One region of the Pseudoalteromonas sp. AOP31-A2-14 genome, then DNA from elsewhere that is predicted to be linked to it. Evidence: predicted binding sites of a transcription regulator. Region 1 holds the regulator's gene; each other region holds the start of a gene.
The links. Region 1 encodes sigma-54, which starts transcription at its own class of promoters, with help from an activator protein. Its sites were predicted from a motif close to GTTGGCACGNNNNTNGNNT; they were not measured.

Region 1 (8,159 bases):
TTTGCTATTAAAAAGGACCGCAGCTTTACTGCAGTCCTGACAAGTAAGTGAGCTTAATTTCATAGGATTAATGTCGAGCAATCTTCTCTTTGTGTTTGATTACTTGGCGGTCTAGTTTATTTATAAGTCCGTCAATCGCGGCGTACATGTCTTGGTGCTGTGTCGAAGCGAACAACTCCGCGCCACTGACATGTAAAGTGGCTTCTGCTTTTTGCTTTAGTTTTACTACATCAAGAATGACATGCACATTGTTTATATGATCAAAGTGCCTTTCTAGCTTCGCAAATTTACTATTTACATAGTCTCTTAATGAATCAGTAATATCTACATGGCGACCCGTTAAATTTAATTGCATAAGCATTTTCCTTCTGTGTGTTAACGCCTTAAATCAAACTTTTTCTTTGGTTCGATGGTGGAATAGCAAGCGACTCGCGGTATTTTGCAATGGTGCGTCTAGCCACTTTTATTCCTTGCTCTGCCAATATATCTGCTATTTTGCTATCACTCAACGGTTTCGCTGAGTTTTCTGCGCTGACTAGCTTTTTGATCAGAGCACGAATAGCTGTTGATGAGCATTCCCCCCCATTTTCGGTGCTTACATGACTTGAAAAAAAGTATTTCAACTCAAAAATACCGCGTGGAGTATGCATATATTTTTGCGTAGTTACTCGCGAAATTGTTGACTCATGCATTTCCACCATTTCAGCTACATCATTTAAAACCATTGGGCGCATAGCTTCGGGTCCATGTTCAAAAAAACCTTGTTGTTGCTGCACAATGCAGTTAGTTACTTTTAATAAAGTATCGTTACGGCTTTCTAAGCTTTTAATAAACCATTTGGCTTCTTGCAGATGAGAGCGAATGAACTGGCTGTCACTGCTTGATTTAACAGAGCGAGACATTGCCGCATACTGGCTGTTTACACGAATTTTTGGCATGCTGTCGGGGTTAAGCTCAACTATCCAGCGGCCTTTTATTTTCTTCACTGACACATCAGGAATAACGTACTCAGATTCTTCACGCACAATGGTATCAGCCGGCTTGGGATTGAGACTGTGAATGAGCGTCATAACCTCTTTAAGCTCGTCTTCTTTAAGCTTAGTCTTTTTCATTAAAGTACGGTAATCACGACTGGCTAATAAATCGATATGATCAGTTAGAACCTTTTTTGTCTCGCTAATCCAAGGGGTTGCGGGATCAAATTGATTTAGTTGAATACATAGGCATTCAGGTAAGCTGCGTGCGCCGATGCCGATTGGGTCAAAAAGTTGAATTCTCTTTAACACAGCTTGTATTTCATCAAGTTCTATTTCTTCTTCGCCGCCTTGATTCAAGCTTTCTAATAAGTCTTCACAACTAACGGTTAAAATACCTGATTCATCGATGCCTTCAACAATAGCTAAAGCGATCGCCTCATCAGTGGGACTAAATGGCGTTAACTGTAGTTGCCACATTAAATATTCGTGCAGTGTTTCTGTTGATGCACCTTGATAAATAGATTCATCTTCAGGCATTGGCCCTGATGACGAATTAGGGGCTGCACTCATGTACTCATCCCACGTAACGTCCATTGCCATTTCGTCACTCACGGTTTCTTTAGTTAATGCTTCTGAGCTTTCTTGTTCGTATTCGCTTGAGGTTTCGTCTGGCGAAGCGCTAACCGTGACATCATCTGTATCTTGCTTTTGTTCATTTTTACCAGCATTTTCGTCACTAAAATTTTGTTCTTCAACCTCAAGTAATGGGTTGCTATCTAGCGCTTCTTGTATTTCTTGCTGGAGATCCAATGTACTAAGTTGCAGCAGGCGTATCGCTTGTTGCAGCTGTGGTGTCATTGTAAGTTGCTGGCCCATGCGCAGCTGTAATGATTGCCTCATGTATCTCTAACAATCCTTTTTAAAATGTTGTCATAATTAATACTAGCAGATGCTAGTCGATTTAGAGTCTAAACTGTTCACCTAGGTAAACATCGCGCACTGTTTTATTATTTAATACGTTTTCAGGAGTGCCAGATGCAATTAGCTCCCCATGAGAAACAATGTAGGCTTTTTCACAAACATCAAGGGTTTCTCGTACATTGTGATCAGTAATAAGTACGCCTATACCTCGGTTTTTAAGGTGTTCAATAATCTTCTTTATATCTAACACTGAAATAGGGTCAACACCAGCAAAAGGCTCATCTAAAAGAATAAATTTAGGATTGGCTGCTAATGCGCGAGCTATTTCTACCCGGCGGCGTTCACCACCAGACAATGCCATGCCTTGGCTATCACGAATGTGTTGAATACTTAGTTCGTCAAGTAATTCATTTAGTACCTCTTCGCGTTCAGTCTTTTTTAGTTCTTTACGAGTTTCTAAAATTGCCATTAAATTTTGGTAAACGGTGAGTTTACGAAAAATTGATGATTCTTGTGGTAAATAGCCAATTCCTAAGCGTGCGCGGCTGTGCATTGGTAGTAGCGTTATGTCTTGCTCATCAATAGTAATACGCCCTTTATCACTTGGAACTAAACCAACAATCATATAAAAAGTGGTGGTTTTACCCGCACCATTTGGGCCAAGTAAGCCAACAATACTACCTGCACTGACTTCAAGACCGACATTTTTTACGACTTCGCGGCCTTTATAGCTTTTTGCTAAAAATTCTGCTTTTAAAGTGCTCATGGTTGGCCTTTTTCGTTATCTTTTTTGCTGTTTATAGGCACTAAAATGGTGTGTACTCGGTCGTCAGAGTTTTCATCTTTTTCGGCGCTAATAAGCTGTTGCTGCATATCGTAGGTGATGCTTTTAGCATTAATTTCTTGTCCTGCCTGAGTCACTTTAGCATCACCAACTAGGGTCAAAAAGCGTTTTGCTACGTCGTAACGTACTTCATTGGCGCTGGCGCTCATTACAGTGCCATCGGTTTGCTTTTCTTCAAAGTAGGCAGGCTTGCCTGTTGCGATTAACAATTGTTTATTTTCGCCTAAATCGCCGCGTTTATGAACCTCAAGGCGATCGGCTGTAATATGACGATTACCATGAATTACTTCGACATTTTTTTCAAAAATCCCCACATTTTCTTTAAGTTGTGCTTGCTGCTTATCGGCACTAATTGATACTTGATCTGCAGGCGGCGTGGCTGCGATTGTTGAAAAAGCGATGAATAGGCTTGGTAATAGTATTTTAGTTAGTTTATTGGTCATAATATATGGTTCGCGTATGGTTGATAAGTTCTATCACTTCGGCTTTTAAATCGGCTTCGAGGCCGCGGCCAGTGATCTTTAAATTCGGACCGATTAATTCTACCGGCTGCGCTGAACGCATGGTTTGTGCTTCGATATTTACTTCAATGTTGTCGGCGTTAATATTTTCAATCATAGCATTACTAGTTAAATTTTTAGCCACAACATCACCGTCTAAAATAAGGGTGTTGTTTTCGTATAACGTGGCTTCTTTAGCGTTTATTCGCCAAGTCTGTTGCTCGTTATATATTGTAAATATAGGCTGTTCAAAGTAAGTAAAGCCAAGCTTTCGGTAAAGCTCCATTTTTGTCGCTGTGACTTTATGGCTTATTTTACCTTGTTCATCATAAGCTGTTTGCTTAAGGGCAACTGCTACATAATCAGGCTTAGCGATGATTCTTTCTTGTTTATTTTGATTGTCTAGAGGTTGATTAAAGTACGGATACCATAACCAAACCATAGTCGCTACAAATAAAATAGATAGAATTATACGCGTGCTACTCATGAGCTTGTGCCTGTGCTTGTTAGCGGTTTATTATTAACTAACATCAGTAAGTCGGTTAATTCACGCACTGCACCAAACCCACCTGGTAGCATAGTTGTATAATGAGCAAGGTGCTTTATAAGTGGGTGCGCATCATTTACCGCTACCGCAAAGCCAACTTGTTCCATTACAGGTAAGTCAGGGCCATCGTCGCCGATATAAGCGATTTGGTCATCATTGAGCTTTAAATTATTTTTAAGCTCTTGATAGCTTAGTAACTTATCCTCTTGGCCTTGGTAAATATGTTGTACGGTTAGGCTAGTCATGCGCTGCTGAACTATCTGTGAATGACGCCCGGTGATCACAGCAACCTCAAAGCCACTATTAATAAGCGCTTTAATGCCAAAACCATCTTTGGTGTTAAATGCTTTTAATTCTTCGCCTTGGTTACCTAAATAGATGCGACCATCTGAAAATACGCCATCAATATCACAAATCAGCATTTTTATTTTTTTTGCGCGTTGCTCTACGTCGTGGCTTAGAGGCTGGTATAAATCAGAAAATTGCATTATAAAACTCCAGCTTTAAGTAAATCTTGCATGTTTAACGCGCCAATAGGGCGGTTGTTATCATCAACTACAATTAAACCATTGATGCGTTGACGTTCCATTATATTTAGTGCTTCAGCAGCTAGCAATTGTGCTTTGGCGGTTGTACACGAACGGGTCATTACTTCAGTGATTGGGGTGCCATGAATATCAATACGTTGCTCTAAAATACGGCGTAAATCACCATCAGTAAATAACCCTGCTAATGAGCCTTGGTTATCGACAATGGCTGTCATGCCAAGGCCTTTTGCCGACATTTCAATTAATGCGTCTTTAATGGTTTGCTTATCAGTGATAATAGGCACTTGCTCATTGGCATGCATCACATCGTTTAAGCACAGTAGTAAGCGCTTACCTAGGCTGCCGCCAGGGTGTGAAAGTGCAAAATCATCAGCGGTAAAACCACGAGCTTCAAGCAGTGCAACTGCCATGGCATCGCCCATGGCAAGTGTGGCGGTGGTGCTGGCAGTTGGGGCTAATCCCAATGGACAGGCTTCCTCAGTAACTTTAATGCACACATGTGCATTAGCGAGGGTAGCCATAGTTGACTGCGGGTTTCCTGTCATGCTTATTACTTTTGCGCCAATACGTTTTAGTACCGGTATAATATTAAGTACTTCGCTGGTTTCACCTGAATTTGAAATGAGCATAACAACATCATTTGGGGTGATCATGCCTAAATCGCCATGACTGGCTTCACCAGGATGAACAAAAAAAGCTGGGGTCCCGGTACTGGCGAGTGTTGCTGCAATTTTATTGCCAATATGACCAGATTTACCCATGCCAATTACAATAACGCGGCCATCACATTGATACATTAACTGGCAAGCCTGATTGAAGTTATCATCCAAATATTGGCTTATATCTACAAGCGCTTGGCGTTCTATTTCAAGTACTCGCTTACCTTGCTCTATAAAATTTAGCTGCGTCATTGTGCTACTCGTATGGTGAATGCTGTTAGCCAACTTGGCTGAAAATATAGCCTTGATAGGCAATAAATGCGACTAGTAATAAACCGCCTTCTACTCTATTAATGCGGTGTGTGCCTCTAAAACTCAAGGACATGACGATAAGTGCAATTGTTGCGCCTATCATTATCAGTACATCTCGGTTGGCTGCTGATGGGTCGATAATTGACGGATTAATAATACCTGCCAATGGTAAAACAGCTAGAATATTAAAAATATTAGAGCCGACAATATTACCTAGAGCTAAATCGTCCTCTTTTTTTAATACCCCAGCAACGCTAGCAGCAAGTTCGGGTAAGCTGGTGCCAATGGCAATGATGGTTAAACCAATAACTAAATCGCTTAAGCCAAAATATTTTGCAATATCGACCGCAGAGCCGACTAAAAAGTGCGAGCTAATAGGGAGTAATATTATACCCACTGCTAACCAAAATACGGCTGACTTAGTTGGTACATTATTAGGCACGTCTTCGCAGGCCTCGCTGACAAATGGGTCATCAGCTTGAGTTTGTTTTTTGGCTTTAATTGATATAGTAATAAGGCCAGCAATAAATACGATAAACGCAACCAGTAGCGCAATACCTTCAGTGAATGAAAAGTAGTTATCTGAAAATACGTACCAAGTAGCCACTGAAATCAGTAATACTAATGGCATTTCACGTTTTAATGTTGATGAAGAAACTGATAAGGGCCGTAATAGTGCTGTGATACCCAACACTAGAAAAATATTAGTGATATTTGAACCTATCGCATTACCTACCGCAGTGTCTGTTTTACCAGCAAGCGCTGCTGATGCTGAAACCATCATTTCGGGAGCTGAAGAGCCCATTGCAACCACCGTTAATCCGATGATTAAAGTAGGTATCCCCATGTTTTTTGCCAGAGCTGCAGCGCCATAAACAAAGCGGTCTGCACTCCAAACTAGTGCCGCAAAACCTAAAATTAAAATGACAAATGATGTCAGCATGCCTGTACGCCAATTTTTTTAAACGAGATGACTATAAATAGTATCAAAAGCCAACATGAAAGTATAAATAAAAGAATCCGGTCAATTTGCTAGGATTGTGTACTAAGTCTCTTTAAAATGCGGGGCTGTATATACGTACGTAAATAAAATATTTAAGGGTAGGTTAAGCCAATAAAGGTGAGGATTAGATGGTTATGTAATAGAATATTACAAAATTTTACGATTTGTTTTTTCCATCTTGCTGCAAAAAGCCTTAAAATAGGGGAACTAGTGAAAATAGTTATGGAGAGCGACTTGTCGCAACCAATAGTAGAGATCAAGGATGTAACCTTTTTGCGAGGTGAACGCATCATATATAAAAATATGAGCTTCAATGTCCCAAAAGGAAAAATCACCGCGATTATGGGGCCCAGTGGTATTGGTAAAACCACCTTGTTACGTCTAGTGGGTGGGCAATTAAAACCCGACTGTGGTGAAATTCTGTTTGAAGGCAGCAATATTCCGAGTATGTCGCGTAAAGCACTATATGCTGCGCGTACTAAAATGAGTATGCTATTTCAAAGCGGCGCCTTATTTACCGATATGTCAGTGTTTGACAACATTGCGTTTCCTCTACGCGAACATACTAGCCTAAGTGAAGATTTAATTCGTCTAGTAGTCATTTTAAAGCTGCAAGCCGTAGGGCTTCGTGGCGCGCAAGATTTAATGCCATCAGAGTTATCAGGTGGTATGGCAAGGCGTGCAGCCCTTGCACGCGCTATTGCTTTAGACCCTGAATTAATCATGTACGATGAACCTTTTGCAGGACAAGACCCTATTTCCATGGGAGTACTAGTTAAGCTGATTAAGTCCCTTAATGAAGTGTTGGGATTATCATCGTTAATTGTTACTCATGATGTTACAGAGGTAATGAGCATTGCCGATCATGTTATTATCATTGCAGAACAAGGTGTTATTGGTGAAGGTTCTCCTGAACAAATGCGTAATCATGAATCGCCTTTAGTACAACAGTTTTTAAAAGGTCTATCAGACGGCCCTGTGCCATTTCACTTCCCAGCAACGCCTTATCAAGACGAATTACTTGGAGGGCAACAATAATGCTCGATTTACTACAACGCTTAGGGCATAAAACCTTGGGCCGTTTTGCGGCGCTGGGTCGTTCATCACAAATGTTGGTGGGTGCACTAGCTAATGTGCCGAATATTAAAAAAGGTACACCGTTACTGATCCGCCAATTATATATGGTTGGCTCTCAGTCGTTATTAATTATCATGGTGTCGGGTCTATTTATTGGTATGGTGTTGGCTTTACAAGGCTATACTGTCCTTGTTGGTTATGGCGCTGAAGATAGTTTAGGCCCTCTGGTTGCCTTGAGCTTACTAAGAGAGCTTGGACCTGTGGTTACTGCATTACTGTTTGCTGGGCGTGCAGGCAGTGCGTTAACGGCCGAAATTGGCTTGATGAAAGCAACAGAGCAGTTGTCGAGCTTGGAAATGATGGCAATTGATCCGCTTAAGCGTATTATTGCACCGCGTTTTTGGGCCGGCTTTATAAGTATGCCATTGTTGGCACTGATTTTTTCAGCAGTCGCTATTATTGGAGCACACCTTGTTGGGGTTGACTGGTTGGGGGTTGATTCGGGGAGTTTTTGGTCAATCATGCAATCGCAAGTATCTTTTCAACAAGATATTTTGAACGGTATGATCAAAAGCTTCGTATTTGCTTTAGTAGTGACATGGATTGCACTTTATAAAGGTTATGATTGTGTACCAACCTCAGAAGGGATCAGCAGAGCAACTACCGAAACGGTAGTGCATTCTTCTCTTGCTGTATTAGGTTTTGACTTTATTTTGACAGCGGTAATGTTTACCAGCTAATAGGGTATTAATAATGAATTCACGGAAATTA
Region 2 (8,159 bases), 2.5 Mb from region 1:
GGCTGGCAAGTGATACCACCGTTGCTTGAGTAAAAATTCTATTGCCATCACTAAAATATAGTGTGAGTTTGCGTTGTTGGCCTTCTTTTAATGGCTCTTCTGGTTCAAATGCCATTAAATGGTAGCTGCCTGGCTGAAACTTTATTTCACTATGGGCTTTTATTTCAAGGCTTTCAACTTGCTGCATTTTCATCATACCATCAACATGGCGATGCTCATGAATCTCAACGCGCCCTAGGCCATCTATTTCGGCTTTAACTAAAGTAATAGCGGTATCACTATGATTTATAAGATTTAAGTAACCAGCAGTTGATTTACTCGCAGGTAAAAACTCACGCACTTGTGCATCGCTAACCATTACATTAACTGCACCATCATCATGGCTGTGGCCGCTATGGGCGTTTACATTAAAAACCACAAAGCTTGTTGCAATAAGTATAGTTGTTAATAGAGAAGATACTCTTTTACTGATCATTTAAGCCCCTAGTATAAACATGTGTATAGGTGTAAATATAAATTAATAACCCCCTAAATTTAACATGTTTATAAAAAAATAGTCAGTTAATTTAAGAAGCCACGGTTTTGTTATCACTCACTAACCAACAGACCAAGGCTATCAGTATTAATGGCCACGCAAAGGCACTTAAACCAAATAAAATGGCGAATAAACAAATTAAAGCTAGTAGTGCAAATACACCAACAATACCAAGGCTTATCAATACTGCCCCGGCTACTATTGAAATAACTGCAAACAGCGCACCAAATACTTCCATGCCCGCCCAGCTTAAGTCAGCAATCCATAAAGGGACTTGCCATATATCAAAAGCACTCAGTTCAAAAGGGCTAACAAAGTAAAGAAGCGCCATGAAAAAAAGCAGAGCTGTTATGGTGGTTTTCATTAGAAACTCCTAAGATGCGCGTTCGTCTAAGCAAAAATGGGCTATTAAATAACCGACACCAATTAGCACAGGTAATTGAATTAATAAAATAACACTGACAATTCTGGTAGCCCAAACAGGTAATTCAAAGCGTCTTGCTAAACCACTGCACACACCAAATATTTTTTTATTAGCTGGATTTTTTGACCACTTTTGATGATGTTGATAGGTATTCATAATGCCTCCTAAGCGAGTTCTTGTCGTTTACTTTTAAGTGCCTGCAACTCTTGCTCAAGTGCAGAGTTTTTAACGAGTTCATCTATCTGCTCAGCCGTATTATGGGCACTATTACTACCCGTTAAGTCGTAAGCATCAACTTGTGACTCAATTGACTCAACGCGCCTTTCTATAATTTCAAAACGCGCGAGTGCATCTGCTACTTTATCGCTATGTAACTGCTGCTTAACTTTTACGCGCGCCTGAAGTACTTGCTCTTTACGCAGATAACTCAGCTGCTTTGCTTTTGCTTCAGTTAACTTATTTTGTAAACGCTGGCAGTCGGCGGTTAATTTTTCTATTGATTCAGCGACGTTAGTAAGCTCAACTTGCTGATTTTGGATTTGAGTAGTAGTACGCTGCTTTTCAAGTAATGCCGCTTTAGCTAAATCATCGCGGTTTTTAAGCAGTGCTTTTTCAGCTTTAACCTGCCAAGCATCGCTATTTAATTGCTTAGCTGCTAGCTCACGTTTAAGTTGTTTTTCTTGCATTAAAAAAGTAGCGGCTGTCGCACGACACTCAACAAGAGCATCTTGCATTTGCTGGATCAGTAAGTTTAATAATTTTTCTGGATCTTCCGCTTTATCTAAAGCCGCTGAAATATTCGATTGAATAATATCGTTAACGCGATTAATAACACCCATTTGATTCTCCTGTTGATTATCTTTTACAACTAAGAGATTCCAATTCTTATGCCAAGTTACATAGCTAGCATTTTACATATTTAAAATCAATACCTTGGCGATTAAAACTCATAAATTTAGTGACTGTAAGCTGAATGTAAAAATGCTAATTTGACTAAAAAATTAACTTTTTCACTAAATTTTAGGATCAAAAAAAGCCACTTAATAGCAGCTTTTTAGGCAGATTACGGATTACCTACTCGGGCACAAAACTAAGCGCTTTATCCATTACCGATAAATCAGCTTGCTTACCATGACCATTTTCAGACAAATGACGCCTAAATCCTCGTGCACCCGGTTGACCCTGAAATATTCCCAGCATATGGCGGGCAATATGCCAAAAGTTAGCACCTTGGCGCATTTCATCTTCAATATAATCATACATAGCGCGCACAACATCATGGCGTGAAAGTATAAATGGGCTATCACCATAAATTTTTTCATCTACTTCGCTTAAGATAAATGGATTGCTATAAGCTTCACGACCAATCATAACGCCATCTATTTGATTAAGATGCGTTAAACTATCAGCAATTGTTTTAACACCACCATTAATGCTTAAATCTAGTTGCGGGTAATCTTTTTTAAGCTGATAAACACGCGGATAATCAAGCGGCGGGACATCGCGGTTTTCTTTTGGGCTTAACCCACTGAGCCATGCTTTACGGGCATGAATAATAAAGTCATTACAACCCACTTTATGGCTTGCTTCAATCAGCGCACACAAAAACTCATAAGAGTCTTGTTCGTCAATTCCAATACGGGTTTTAACTGTTACCGGAATATCTACCTCAGCCTTCATCGCAGCTACACATTCAGCAACAAGTGCAGGTTCGCCCATTAAGCAGGCGCCAAAGCGGCCTTTTTTCACGCGATCTGATGGGCAACCTACATTTAAGTTTATTTCATCATAGTCACGCTCAGCGGCAAGCTTAGCGCATTTGGCTAAATCATCAGGATCAGAGCCACCTAACTGTAAAGCAACAGGGTTTTCGTGGTGGTTAAAATGTAAATAATCACCGCGACCAAATAAAATAGCACCAGTTGTTATCATTTCTGTGTAAAGCACCGTATGTTTTGTCATTTTACGGTGAAAAGTGCGACAGTGACGGTCTGTCCAATCAAGCATTGGAGCCACACTAAAGCGACGAAAGCTTTGATTTAAAGGAGCTTTATTTTGAGTTAAGGTCTTACCATTCATAAAAATTATTCCAAATTGCCTTACTGGGCACACTTAATTAATCGCGGGGTTTTTAAAAACGTAATTGCTTTTAAAAGTATAAAAATCAAGCGGCGGATTATATACCCAAACCACCTCAAGATGCGAGTTTCAGTTGGAATTAAAAGCGATTTAGGCAAGGCATTGATTGCAAGTAATAGTGGTTCTATTATTAAAATCAATAACGCAGTATAAATCGCTTTAAACCAACCTATTGGGCGTTTCACAGGCACTTACTCTCATCGTTGCTACTTCTTAAAAGGGACTGCCATTGTTGCAAAGTAACGCCTTGATATTAAGCCCCTGCGAAACGCTGAATTCTGCATCTTGAGGTGGCTTGGGTATAAATCAGCTAACCACGTATAACATTGAAGGAGGAAGGTATCTTATTAGGTAGGTCTTAACATTGGCTGCACTTTTGCAAGGAGCGCTATATCATGCTCATCACAAAAGCGAATTAAATAATGCCAAATATCTTAAGGCTTATTCATACTTTGCCAGCTGCTGCGCAGGCTGTTGGCAAAACTGACAAACTTTTCTTTAATGGTACGTTTTATTTTAATTTCAACTGAGCCTAATATCACCTCGCCTTCGATGGTAATCGTCGGACCTTGACGTTTATTAAGCGAGACCGATTTGTTTTCAACACTGCCTATAATACTAAATATTTTTGATACAACATTAACGTGTTCAGGTACATAAATTTCGTCGCTGCCTAATACGCAACGCACATGAATAGTGACGTGTTGGTGTTCAAAAATAGCATCCGTAAAATCAAGCTCAATAGAGCCCAACACGTTAGTTAGGTAAATATGCTTGGGCACTAACCACTGGCCGCTACGTTCGTTAGAACCTAAGATACTACGTAGCTGTAGGGTTTCTTCTGTGCTGTTGTGGCTATAGTTTGGCGTAAATTGCGCATGCTTTTCGCTATGGTAGTTTTTATCTACTTTTAGTTCTAAATCACTGACTAAACCAATCAGTGCTTCATTATTGCTAGCCTCCATGGCTTTATCTAAGCGTCGCTCAAATGCATCAGCAGAGATCACTGCATGGCTGTAGTTATAGATCAGCTGGTCTATCACTTCTTCTCGCACTTGTTCGATGGGACGATCTGCTAATTTTACGCTCATGGTTATTCCTTATATATTTTTAACAAACTAGAAAGCAATACTCACGCCACTTTTTTTACTAATAATATCAGCTAATTATATTTAAATGTAATTATAATCATTAGTTATATTAACGATAGATTAATAAAAAATGCTATTTTATAGTCAATTCTACATTAGCTGAATAAATTACTTGTCCGTCTGTAAATAATTACCAAAGATATTATTCACTGTTAAAGTTAAACCGTAACCTACTGATTATTAATAATTATAATCTTGGCATGCTATTCGCTTAGATATAACTGTCTTTAATCAGAAGGAGAGAGATTATGAAAACATTTAATAAGTCTATGATCGCCGCATTAGTTCTAGGTACAACAGCTATGGGTGCAAATGCTAGTAATTGGGAAAATGAAAGTAAAGATGCGTGGATTGATGGTAAAGCAGAAACCGTTCTGCTAATGAATACCAACTTAAATAATTTTGACATCAATACAGATGTTAAAAACGGCGAAGTCGTTTTAACGGGTAAAGTAAATAACGACCTTGATAAAGAATTGGCTGAAGAGCTAGTGTTAAGCCTTGAAGGCGTTAGTGATATTGATAATCAACTTACCGTGGTTAAAGACGCTAAAACAGCAAATTCTGCGATGGATAAAGAGATGGACGACTCAGAAAGTGATTTAACAGATGCTAAAATTAGCACGGTGATCACTACTCGTTACTTATTTACCTCAGAAGTGGGTGGCACTGACATTGATGTCGATACCGACAATGGTGTAGTAACACTTAATGGTTCTGTTAAATCAGATGCTGAAAAACAATTAGCGGTTAAAATTGCCAAAAATGCTGAAGATGTTCGCAGCGTAGTTGATGAACTGACTGTTGTTGCTGAATAATTTAAGTTATAAATTATCAAAAAGCCCAGTATTGCTGGGCTTTTCTATGTTTAACGGCTGTCTATTTAAGATCAAACACCTTAATCAACTATTTTAGCAAAAGCTTCACCCATGCGGGTCACTGTTTCAGGCTGCTCTGAGTCTAAAATATCCGCTTTATTAGCACCCCAAGCAAGCACCACTGTCGAGCCCAATTTAAAGCGCCCCATTTCTTCACCTTTTTTAAGCGTAATAGCTTGTTCGCCTGATTTAGGGTAGTTCCAGCTAAATACATCTTTACCTGCCGGTGGCGTGACAGTACCCGCCCAAACAGTTTCAATGCTTGCAACAATTGTAGCACCAACTAAGACCATTGCTAATGGGCCAATTTCAGTATCAAAAATAGCCACAACACGCTCGTTACGCGCAAATAGGTTAGGGACATTTTGTGCTGTTAATGGGTTTACAGAAAATAAATCACCTGGCACGTAAATCATTTTACTCAGCGTGCCATCAATCGGCATATGAATTCGGTGATAGTCTTTCGGCGCTAAATAAATAGTCGCAAATTTACCACCAAGCATAGGCTCGCTGTCTTTTTCATTACCACCTAATAACGCTTGTAAGCTGTAATTGTGGCCTTTAGCTTGGATTAACTGTCCATCAACAATGTCACCTAACTGACTAATTGCGCCATCAACAGGCTGGCTAATAATGTCTTTATCTTCAACGAGCGGTCTAACGCCATCTTTAAGAGGACGTGTGAAAAACTCATTAAAAGTTTTATAATATTCTGGGTTCGAATGCTCTGCTTCAGCCATGTTAACTTTATATTGTTTAATAAATAACTTAATTAAACTTGTTGTTAGCCAACCCGCTTTTGCAGCCGCTAATTTACCCACCATGCGTGATAAAAAATGTTTGGGCATTACGTACTGCAGGGTAATTTTTAATTTATCTAAGCTCACTTTTTTTCTTCCTAAAATTATACGCGCGGAGCACGAGCACCGGCACGGCCATCGGCCATTGTTTCTAAAATTCTGTGGTAGCTATCAAAGCGTAACCCTGAGATGTCACCGTCATCCACTGCTTGGCGAATAATACAACCTGGATCGTTCAAATGCTTACAGTCTCTGAAGCGGCAACCACCTATAAATTCACGAAACTCTTTAAAACACCACGTCACTCGCTCAACATCTAAATGCCATAAACCAAACTCACGAATACCTGGTGAATCAATCAAATTACCGCCTGACGGTAAATGGTGTAATCGTGATACGGTGGTGGTATGTTGCCCTAACCCACTATTTTCAGAGACTTGTTTAGTTAGGATTTCCGCATCAGGTAAAACAGTATTAACTAATGTCGATTTACCCACACCACTTTGACCAACAAAAATATTATTTTTGCCTACCAATGCTTGTTTAAGCTCAACGATACCTTCGCCGCTTGTATTACTCACTAATAACACTTGATACCCAAGCCCACGGTAAATATCTAAAGTGCTATTAATAACTGCTAAACCTTCGTCATCTATTAAGTCGATTTTATTCAGCACTAAAATAGGCTCGATACCCATATCTTCACAGGCAACAAGGTAACGGTCGATAATACTCGCGGTAAATTCAGGTAATACTGCCGACACCATTAATATTTGATCGATATTAGCAGCAACTACTTTTACACCGTCGTAAAAGTCAGGGCGAGTTAACTGTGAACGGCGCTCTTGGATTGCTTCAATAACGCCCGCTAAATCACCTTCGCTGACTTTAGCGCGGCGAAAAATAACTTCATCACCACATACAATACCAGACACGGTACGGCGAATATTACAGCGTAAAACTTCACCGGTTTGGGTTTCAATATCCGCATGCTGTCCAAAACGGCTAATCACCACCGCATCTTCAGTGGGGCCTAAATTGTCTGTTTGCCATTGCGAGCCTTCACCTTTTGCAGGTTTGTCACCAGCACTTGATAAACGCTTTTGATGGTTAGCCTTTATCCTACGGGATTGGCCTTTACTTAATTTTTTCTGCTTCGCCACTTTTGGCCTTAAAATAAGTTAAATGTCGGCTTTTTGGAAAAAAAGCTTTAGGTCGACGGTTGATACTAATATGATATATCGAAATGCGCTGGATCTAAAGGAAGCACCGCTTAGGTAATTATGTCTTTTCATAAATCAAATTTAATCTGGCTTGACCTCGAAATGACAGGTCTTGAACCAGTAACAGATAAAATACTCGAAATTGCCACTATTGTCACCGATAGTGAGTTAAACATTCTGGCTGAAGGGCCAACAGTCGCTATTCATCAAAGCGACGAACTGCTCAATGGCATGGATGAATGGTGCACCACGCAACATGGCAAGTCTGGGTTAACAGCACGCTGTAAAGCCAGTAAATTTAACGAGCAAGATGCAGTTGAGCAAACCTTAGAATTTTTAAAGCAATGGGTTCCAGAGGCCACATCACCTATGTGCGGTAACTCGATTGGCCAAGATCGTCGCTTTATGAATAAATATATGCCAACACTTGAAGATTTCTTTCATTACAGAAATTTAGACGTAAGCACAATTAAAGAGCTTGCTCGTCGCTGGAAACCTGATGTACTTGAACAAGTGAACAAAAAAGGCTCACACCTTGCTTTAGACGACATAAAAGATTCGATTATGGAATTAAAAATCTACCGAGAAAATTTCTTTAAATTGTAAAAAACACTTGCAAACACATCGGATTATTGTAAAATCCTGCCCCGCTTAAGACGATAACCCTCGCGGGGTTAATGTGTTTAAGTAACTTGATAATCAATATTTTTTATTTGAAAAAATATTGATACGGCACTAGCTCAGTTGCCAGAACGTTCTACCGCGACTTGTCGCGCACAACGGACAAATTACTGACTAACTTGAAATGCGGCACTAGCTCAGTTGGTAGAGCGCGACCTTGCCAAGGTCGAGGTCACGAGTTCGAGCCTCGTGTGCCGCTCCAATTTCAACCAAAGAAATTGCAGCAACTAGATAATTTCAAGTTAAATCTTCAAAATGAAGTTACAATGCGGCACTAGCTCAGTTGGTAGAGCGCGACCTTGCCAAGGTCGAGGTCACGAGTTCGAGC
Region 3 (8,159 bases), 2.7 Mb from region 1:
GAGCGCCGCTGTTATCAGCAACGTCCAGCTGAGTTTGCATTTGGATCATGCTAATGACCTCCGGTGTAGTTATTACAACTGGCTTTAATTTGTTTAAAATCAAAGCGTTTAGGTTAAATTCCACCCAAAAAACAAGCGAGTTGTCTCTTAAGGGCGGGCAATTGTACCAGCAATGGGAGGCAAGAGATAGGTTATTTTTTAATTAATTAAGATTACTTGTAGAGTAATTAGCGTGTGGTGTTAAGCGGTAATACGCTTGTTGTTGATTATAAAACAAGGCGCAAATGCGCCTTGTTTTATCACAGGTAAGTAAGTTAACCGCCAAATAAGCCTTTTAGTTTATCTTTTGCTTTTTCTTTTACTTCATCTTTTACTTCATCTTTTGCGGCTTCGTTCACATCAAGTTTAATGCCCACATCATGAAATGGCCCTTCAATACGTAGTGGTACTTTAAAGCCAGTACTATCATCGGTGGTTGCTTGCCCTTCAAGTGAATCGACAATACCCGTCACTAAGCGATAGTTTACATTTGCAGCTGGTAAATCTACATCTCCTTCGCCTGAAATACGAATTAATGGGCTTAATAATGATAAATCGGTATTTTTGCCAACACCATCAGTAAAGTTAAAACTACCTGTTAATGCTGAGAAATCTGTTTGTTGTGAATTATCAAAACCAGTATCTAACCCTTCTGACACGGCATTAAAGTTACCTTTGAGCAGCTCTTTGCCCTTACGTACCATTTCAGCTACGTTGGCACCTTTAACAGCTCCATCAGCAAATTCAAAAGCAAGCTTTCCTTGCAGCGCATTAACAAAATCTTTCTGGCTTTCGCCGGTCGTTGTTAAATCCCAATTAAGTGAGCCCTTACCCATAAGCTTATCAAAACCTGTGGCATCTGTTAGTAATGGCTGCGCATCGATTTTATCTAAGCTAAAGTTAGTCGCTATGGCGTAAGGTGCTTTTTTAGCATTAACGGTAATCATACCTTTACCATCACCTTCATAAGCAGCAAATTTATCTAAGCTTATTTTTGCAACTGCATTGTCTAGGTTAACTGTTAATTGATTGGCACCTAGCTTTATATCATTTGCCTGTAAACCGCTTGACTGCACAATAATATTAGCATCTAGCGCATTCAGAGCACTTAAATCCATTTTTGTATCGTCCCACACAATTGGCTGCGCTGGCGCATCGCTGCTCGGTGATGCATCATCTTCATTTTTAGCAACAGCTTCTGGCAAATATGGGTTTAAATCAAGCATACCTAAATCAATATCGGCATTCACAGCTAAACGTTTACCAAGGTTAATATCGCTTTCACCTTTAATTTGTAATGCATCAAGTGTTGCAAGTAATTCGCTTAAGGTAAATTTTTCGCCTTGTAAACGCATTTTGCCTTTAACGTTAAATTCATTAAAGGCATTCTCTTTTGCATTTAGCTCAACGCCTTGCCATTTAGCAATATTTTTAACTGAATCACCACTAAGTGATAATTGCCCTTGAATGTCTTTACCTTGATCTGCAATTGAGCCCTTAAAATCAACATCGACTAACTTCGATGTGATTGCTTGCATTATATTAAAAGTATCGCCTTCAATCGCTTTAACCAGCGTATCGAGTGTTACATCTAGCTCAAAGCGTTCTTGCATATAGGTAATACCGCCTTCAACCTCTAATGTTTCACGCAGTGAAGGAAGTAAAATGGCCAAGTCTAAATCACTTATTTCTTGTTTAGCGCCTGTTGCGCCATCAAGGTAAGTAAATTTTCCTCCGTATATTGCCACTTCACCTAATTGAATATCAAAGTTTTCAGGCAACTTAGTAGGCCCGCCCGCTTGCTCAGTATTAGCCGGCTGCTCTGCTACTGCATCAAAAAGCTGCCAGTTCGCTTTACCGTTTTTATCGGTTTCAAGCAAAATATTTGGCTCGTTAATCACAAATTTTTCGAGCTTAAACTCACCACCAAATAGCGAAAACCACGGAATATGAATTGCCAACTGCTGCATACTCGCCATATCAGCGCGAGAGCCACTAGGCATGTTAGCAAAATGAACATCGTTTAGTTCAAGCTTAAGTGAAGGGAATACCGATAAACTTTTATCGCCATCAATAGTAAGTGTGCGTCCAGTGGTTTTTTCAACCTGCTCAGATACTTTATTAAAAATAGCGTCTGTAGGGATTAAAAATGGCGCTGCAACTATCAAAGCAACAAGCAATAATAAAATTACGCCAATAACTTTAAACAAGGTTTTCATGACTATCCTTTCAAATGTGCGATTAATATTATTATCATAGCGGGAGTTACTCTGGAAATCATTGCCAAGAGTAGAAAAAAGTAATTTATAAAATTTTACCTGTTGATATCTGAATCATTCCTTAAACATATCAATACCTTTAGGTTACAAAAAACATTAACCAATAATACCTAACGTGACAAGTTTTAACAGAGTGTGGCGCGATGAAACAAAAATATATAGAAGTAGGAAGGTTTATCGGTCACAACGCTTGGTTTTCTATGTCGATTTGGAGTCACTATTAGAGCACTGTAGAGTTCTTTCGCCTTACACTATCGGTGATCATCGTTTTAAAACAGTAAAGCAGTTCAACATCTAAATTTAAAGTCTAATTACGCCAAATGAATATATTGTCAGCCAAAAACATACAACTGTTATACTTTTATTCCCGACAATATATTCAAAAAATATGCTTGAGGTACAACCCACTAACCCTTTATTCGCGTCGATATGACGCACAACGCTGTTGCTTTAAGCGGTTTTGCGCTAAAATTAGTGTTCTAAACTGTATCTACTCGGAGTACTGTCAGGCATGAAGAAACTACTAATTTCACCGTCAGAGATGACATTAGGCGAACAAGAAAGTCAAATTTATCAAAATATTTTAAAGCAAGCCTCTGAGCTGAGCTTAAACCTAATGGCGGTAAAAGTAGAAAGCTATCCTGAAGACTTCCTAGCTTGGTGCTATGAATTGCTCAACGCAAGCCGTGATCGCATTAACTACGATCTACTTGAAAAGAGTCAGTTGCCAATATTAAAAAAACTTCATGTTCAGCTCATCTCTGCCATTAGTTTTCTGCAACTAAAAACATTGCGTGTGGCACCTTGGCCAGTTGTAAGTACTTTTGTAGAGCAACACAAAGAAGTACTAGCTCTTGATGAACAATTACGCTTAACAAGCTATATAAATAACCTTCGTGAGCAATCTTTAAAAGAAATGATCCCTGAGGATTTACTCGCATTTACCGGTAAGCACACCAATTCACTTGATCCAAGTAGTTATAATTTTGACGTAGAATGGTTTGCTTCTACCAAAAGCGCTAAAGGTTTTCATCAAATGTTGGCTGATTTACCAGCATTATTTGATGATGCACTTGCCCATATTCCGCTTGAAGGTGAAGTAACTGCTACTGATTACCAACAGTTTGTTGTAAGTTACTTATTAGCATTTAATGATAGTAATGAAAAACCAACACTTGCCCCTGCAACACGCCTTTTAGCCATGCGCCGACCAGATGTATTTACACCGATTAATAACTCTCGATTAGAAGCGCTATGCTCTGCATTAGGTATTACCAAGCTTAACAATCGCGACTTTGAACGCTATTGGAAAGACATTGTGCAAGCTATTCATAGCATGTCCTGGTTTAAAATGGCCAATGGCAGTAGTGAGCTAGAACAGCAACTAGTCGCTATAAAAGCATTATTACCATGCTTTTTTTATTATGCAGATAAAAATACCCCAAATAACTCTAACTATATAAAGTTATTAAGCAAACCTAAACGTAGCACCAGCACTGGCGCTAAAAAAGTGCGTAGAGGTAAAGAATCAGCTGAAATACTTGTCGACCGTGCTTTAGCGGATGATGATATTCCTGAGCATATTCGCGCTAAACGAGGCTCTATAATTAACGAAGTTGAAAAAGGCCGCGGCGTTGCTGAAACGATCAGCCTGATGCGCACCATATTTGGCTAAACTCGTTTAGAAAACATACAGCCCGTTGCAACCGAGTTGTGCATACGGGCTTTTTTACGCACCAACAAAGTGCGTAACTATCATTTGATATTTAAGTTTCCTTTCTAATAAAACACTCATACCTTTGTTTTTTAAGTGATTAAAATATAAATAATTACTTCCATTTAACTTGGCACAAGCAGTGCAAATATCCTAATAGACAACTAAAGATGAGATCCGCAATTAGCTAGACTGCAATCTAATTAATAATTGCGAGAAAAATCAGCATAACAAACAGGATACGAAACATGTTAAAACTAAAAACAGCCATTGCTATGAGCACACTTGTGCTTATGGGTACTACATCAACAGCAGCTTATGCTGAAGTAACAGCTAATGCTGCTGCCACATCTAATTATTTATGGCGTGGTCAAGAGCAAACAGGCGGGGAAGCCGCAGTTTCAGGCGGTATTGATTATGCCAGTGAGTCTGGATTTTATGCTGGTACTTGGGCTTCAAACGCAAGCTGGGCAGATGAAATGACCTACGAGCTTGATCTCTACGCTGGTTTTGGTGGTGATATTAATGAAAACATGAGCTACGACGTTGGTTACATCTATTACGCTTACCCTGACGCAGCTTCTGGCGCAGATGCTGATTTTTCAGAAGTTTACGGCAGCATCAGTATGGGTGGTTTCAGTTTTGGTGCGTCAGTACTTGCAACATCGGCTGCAAGTGGTGATGGTACAGATTTCGGTGACTCTTTATATTTAACTGCCGATTATGGCTTTGCTATAGGCAGTAATGGTACAGAAATGGCATTACATCTAGGTCACTATTCTGGCGACTTTATTGGTGATGAAGATATTATTGACTATGGTGTATCAATCTCTAAAGATGGATTCACTTTCGGTCTATCAGATACTGATATGGACGACTCAGATATCAAAGCTTATGTCGCGTACGCTGTAGACTTTAGCTTATAAAAAATGTGTTACTTGCTGCAACACTAAGGGCCGCAAGGCCCTTTCTCGATCTAAGAACCACCAACTCAAAAATACCAACCATGTTTATTAAGTCAGCGTGTAGCTTTTTAATTTATTATAAACTCGCAGCTTAAGGCACGCTATGCCCTGTTGAACCTTGCCAAATACGATACCACTGCTCGCGATTAAGCTTTAATTGCTTAGCCGCAACCGCTGATTCAACCCGTTTTATATTGCCTGTGCCGAGTACCACTGATGGGCTACTTGGATGCATTAATAACCACGCGTATACAACCTGATCAACCGAGCTTGCACCAATTTCACTGCCTACTTGCGCTAACACATGGCGTAAGCGAATGGCTTTTTCGTCTTTTTCATCAAATAACAAACCGCCCGCTAAAGGTGACCAGCACATTGGTTTAATATCCAGTAACTGGCATTGGTCGAGCGTACCGTCATCTAGTGCTTTCATTTCATAGGGTGAAAACTCAACTTGATTAGTTACCAGCTTAAAATCAAGGCGCGACTGTAATAAGTTTAATTGTGAAGGCGTAAAATTGGATACACCAAACTCAAGCACATCGCCGCTTTGCTTAAGTGTATTAAATGCTTCAGCCACTTCATCTGCATGCATTAGGTAATCTGGGCGATGAATAAGCAGCACATCTAAACGGTCAGTATTAAAATGCTTAAGAGATTGCTGAGTAGAAGCAATTATATGCTGGGCACTTGAGTCGTAATGATTTGCTTGGCCTGCTAAACCCAAACTTGGAAAGGCAGGTTTTATACCGCATTTGGTGATGATTTTTATCTCATCACGAATACTTGGCTTAAGCGCTAATACTTTTCCAAATTCACGTTCACAGCCATATTCACCATAAATGTCGGCATGATCGGTATGAGTAATACCGGCAGCAATAGCCTCTTCTAAAAATTGTAACGATTGCTGCGGCGTGGCTTGCCTATCAAGTAAACGCCAAAACCCCAATACTAGCTCGTCAATCACGGGGGGAGTGATGTTATTCATAATTCAACCTTAACTGTTTGTGATACATATTTAGCATGTTAATTGCCTCATCAATACTTGCAGCACGAGTCAAGCTAACACTCATACGTATTCCCCTACTTTAAAGGCGCTGTGATTGCTATAGCAGAAAAAGGGCATCTATTTGCCCATGCGACTTCCCTTCCACTATTAAAAACATTGACCGTATAAACTACAGCCTACCGGCTTAGCACTTTTTGAACGGAGGCAATTTATTGATTCATTTGAACAGCGAACTAATCCTAGGCTACAATTGTTCACAATTACATAGAAACTAATGACGTGATTTTAGCCTAAGTAGCAGCCGAGTAATATGACAGAGGCCAATAGTGTTGAATATAATTTTTTATTTTTTTATTTTATTTCCAGTGCATACCGCAACACTATCTGATGAACAGCAAGGCATTACTAAAATTGCTAGCTCTCTTGAGCAATGCCAGCAACAGCTAAAAAAAAGCCAAATACAAACTTATGCAAAACACTATGTACTGCCAAAGCAATTACATTTACTAAGTTGGAATATCTACAAAGCCCAAAACCAGGGTTTATATGAAGATTTAAATGAGCTAAACCAACAAGCAGATATTGTATTTTTACAAGAAGCCATTGAGACCGAAAAGTTAAAAAACCTCAAACCTTTTTGGCGATTTTCAAAAGGCTACAAAAGTGGCGACATGCAATCGGGAGTAATGACCTTAAGTCGTTGGCCAGCAACCGTACATTGCACCTTAACCGATATTGAGCCTTGGCTACGCAGCCCTAAAGCGACCAACATTGTGCAATACGCTTTACCAAATCAACAGCAATTGTTAAGCATTAACTTACACGGTATCAATTTTACCTTAGGGACTGACGATTTTAATCATCAATTGCAAAATACAGCAGCTATTATGAAAAATCATACAGGACCAATCATATTTGCAGGCGACCTCAATGCATGGAGCGATGACCGCCAAGCTTTAATAATAAAAACACTATCAAATTTAGGCTTAAGTGAAGCTATTTATTTAGACGATAAGCGCACTAAAACCTTCGGCTTAGCGCTTGACCAAGTTTGGGCACGTGACGTAACTATAGATACAACCCAAGTCAAAGAAGTTACTAGCTCTGATCACAACCCTATTTTAGCCACTTTAACGATTAATTAAGGGGGACTTGTGACTTTTTCAAATGCTGCACCTCATTGGTCTATTGCGGCTTGAATTTAAACAGTAAATCCATACGAAGATAAAAACAGAAAAGCCACATTGCTGTGGCTTGGTTCACTCTGTAGGAGAGGTGAAATTAGAGTTATAAATAAGGGTCTTTTCATCACCACTAATAAAGTTATAAATGGTGCACTTTGTTATTACCCTCTCAGGAGTTCATGTTTTTGTAATAGTGTTAGGCCGTGTGTTAGTTAGATTTAAATTAGCTTGGCCTTGATTAACTTGAGCAATTACTTGAGTGTTCATGATCTCTCCATCAACACTCATAATATATAATTAATATAGCTTAATAATTTGCGAAAACAATGAGGAAATAACAAACAAATTTAAAATAACCACTCTTACTTACTGTAAAGAAAATACTACTTATACCTACCCCAGTCACTTTGATGAAAATACAACCGTAGCAAATCACGCACTAAAGAAAAGTCACTCAGTAAAGTAGTGAGCTTTATTTGGCACTATTATCCGTGGCACAAAACCATTGATAAAGTGACGCAATGATCGACTCAACTTTTGGATCGGTCAAAAAATAATAAATAGTATGACCATCTCGGCGTGTTGCCACCATATTTGCTTTGCGTAGACTAGCTAAATGTTGTGACAGTGCCGATTGCGCTAATGGCACTCGTTCGTTTAGTTCACCTACGCTTAACTCACCTTGGAGTAAGCTACATAAAATCATTAGTCGGTTTTTATTTGCCATCAATTTTAGAAATTGTTCAGCTTGCTCAGCATTATTCGCTAATCGCTCAATATTCATAACTGTCCTAATAAAACGTTCTAAGCAAAGTATAGACTTTTACATTAGTTAAATCTAATATAAACAACATTAGAAAAAACTAATGTAATGTGTCAATGTGAAAGTTAATGACGGAATTCTTTTACTTGCAGGTAGTATGGTGACAATTTCGGTCATATTAAGCTACTTTGTAAATAGTCGGTTTA

Region 2: ACT3S9_RS13630 (LiaF domain-containing protein) is a predicted target of sigma-54. The motif match lies at 4,222-4,240, and genes of this name have one in related genera.
Region 3: ACT3S9_RS14655 (TorF family putative porin) is a predicted target of sigma-54. The motif match lies at 4,162-4,180, and genes of this name have one in related genera.

Annotation. Positions count from the first base shown of each region.
Region 1 is NZ_JBQSXI010000001.1:459,712-467,870, forward strand. Features, by position in the region: gene ACT3S9_RS02110 (PTS sugar transporter subunit IIA) at 1-63, opposite strand, end outside; gene hpf (ribosome hibernation promoting factor) at 68-355, opposite strand; gene ACT3S9_RS02120 (RNA polymerase factor sigma-54) at 384-1,877, opposite strand; gene lptB (LPS export ABC transporter ATP-binding protein) at 1,939-2,664, opposite strand; gene lptA (lipopolysaccharide transport periplasmic protein LptA) at 2,661-3,185, opposite strand; gene lptC (LPS export ABC transporter periplasmic protein LptC) at 3,175-3,729, opposite strand; gene kdsC (3-deoxy-manno-octulosonate-8-phosphatase KdsC) at 3,726-4,277, opposite strand; gene ACT3S9_RS02145 (KpsF/GutQ family sugar-phosphate isomerase) at 4,277-5,248, opposite strand; gene ACT3S9_RS02150 (calcium/sodium antiporter) at 5,274-6,251, opposite strand; gene ACT3S9_RS02155 (ATP-binding cassette domain-containing protein) at 6,534-7,349, shown strand; gene mlaE (lipid asymmetry maintenance ABC transporter permease subunit MlaE) at 7,349-8,128, shown strand; gene mlaD (outer membrane lipid asymmetry maintenance protein MlaD) at 8,142-8,159, shown strand, end outside.
Region 2 is NZ_JBQSXI010000001.1:2,935,595-2,943,753, forward strand. Features, by position in the region: gene ACT3S9_RS13605 (copper chaperone PCu(A)C) at 1-475, opposite strand, end outside; gene ACT3S9_RS13610 (hypothetical protein) at 567-899, opposite strand; gene ACT3S9_RS13615 (PspC domain-containing protein) at 909-1,115, opposite strand; gene ACT3S9_RS13620 (PspA/IM30 family protein) at 1,124-1,798, opposite strand; gene dusA (tRNA dihydrouridine(20/20a) synthase DusA) at 2,034-3,038, opposite strand; gene ACT3S9_RS13630 (LiaF domain-containing protein) at 3,533-4,189, opposite strand; gene ACT3S9_RS13635 (BON domain-containing protein) at 4,498-5,067, shown strand; gene asd (archaetidylserine decarboxylase) at 5,148-6,014, opposite strand; gene rsgA (small ribosomal subunit biogenesis GTPase RsgA) at 6,032-7,090, opposite strand; gene orn (oligoribonuclease) at 7,211-7,756, shown strand; tRNA gene ACT3S9_RS13655 (tRNA-Gly) at 7,958-8,033, shown strand; tRNA gene ACT3S9_RS13660 (tRNA-Gly) at 8,100-8,159, shown strand, end outside.
Region 3 is NZ_JBQSXI010000001.1:3,165,434-3,173,592, forward strand. Features, by position in the region: gene rplN (50S ribosomal protein L14) at 1-49, opposite strand, end outside; gene ACT3S9_RS14645 (AsmA family protein) at 315-2,258, opposite strand; gene ACT3S9_RS14650 (hypothetical protein) at 2,830-3,993, shown strand; gene ACT3S9_RS14655 (TorF family putative porin) at 4,281-4,958, shown strand; gene ACT3S9_RS14660 (aldo/keto reductase) at 5,089-5,985, opposite strand; gene ACT3S9_RS14665 (endonuclease/exonuclease/phosphatase family protein) at 6,333-7,151, shown strand; gene ACT3S9_RS14670 (ArsR/SmtB family transcription factor) at 7,663-7,974, opposite strand; gene ACT3S9_RS14675 (YgaP family membrane protein) at 8,072-8,159, shown strand, end outside.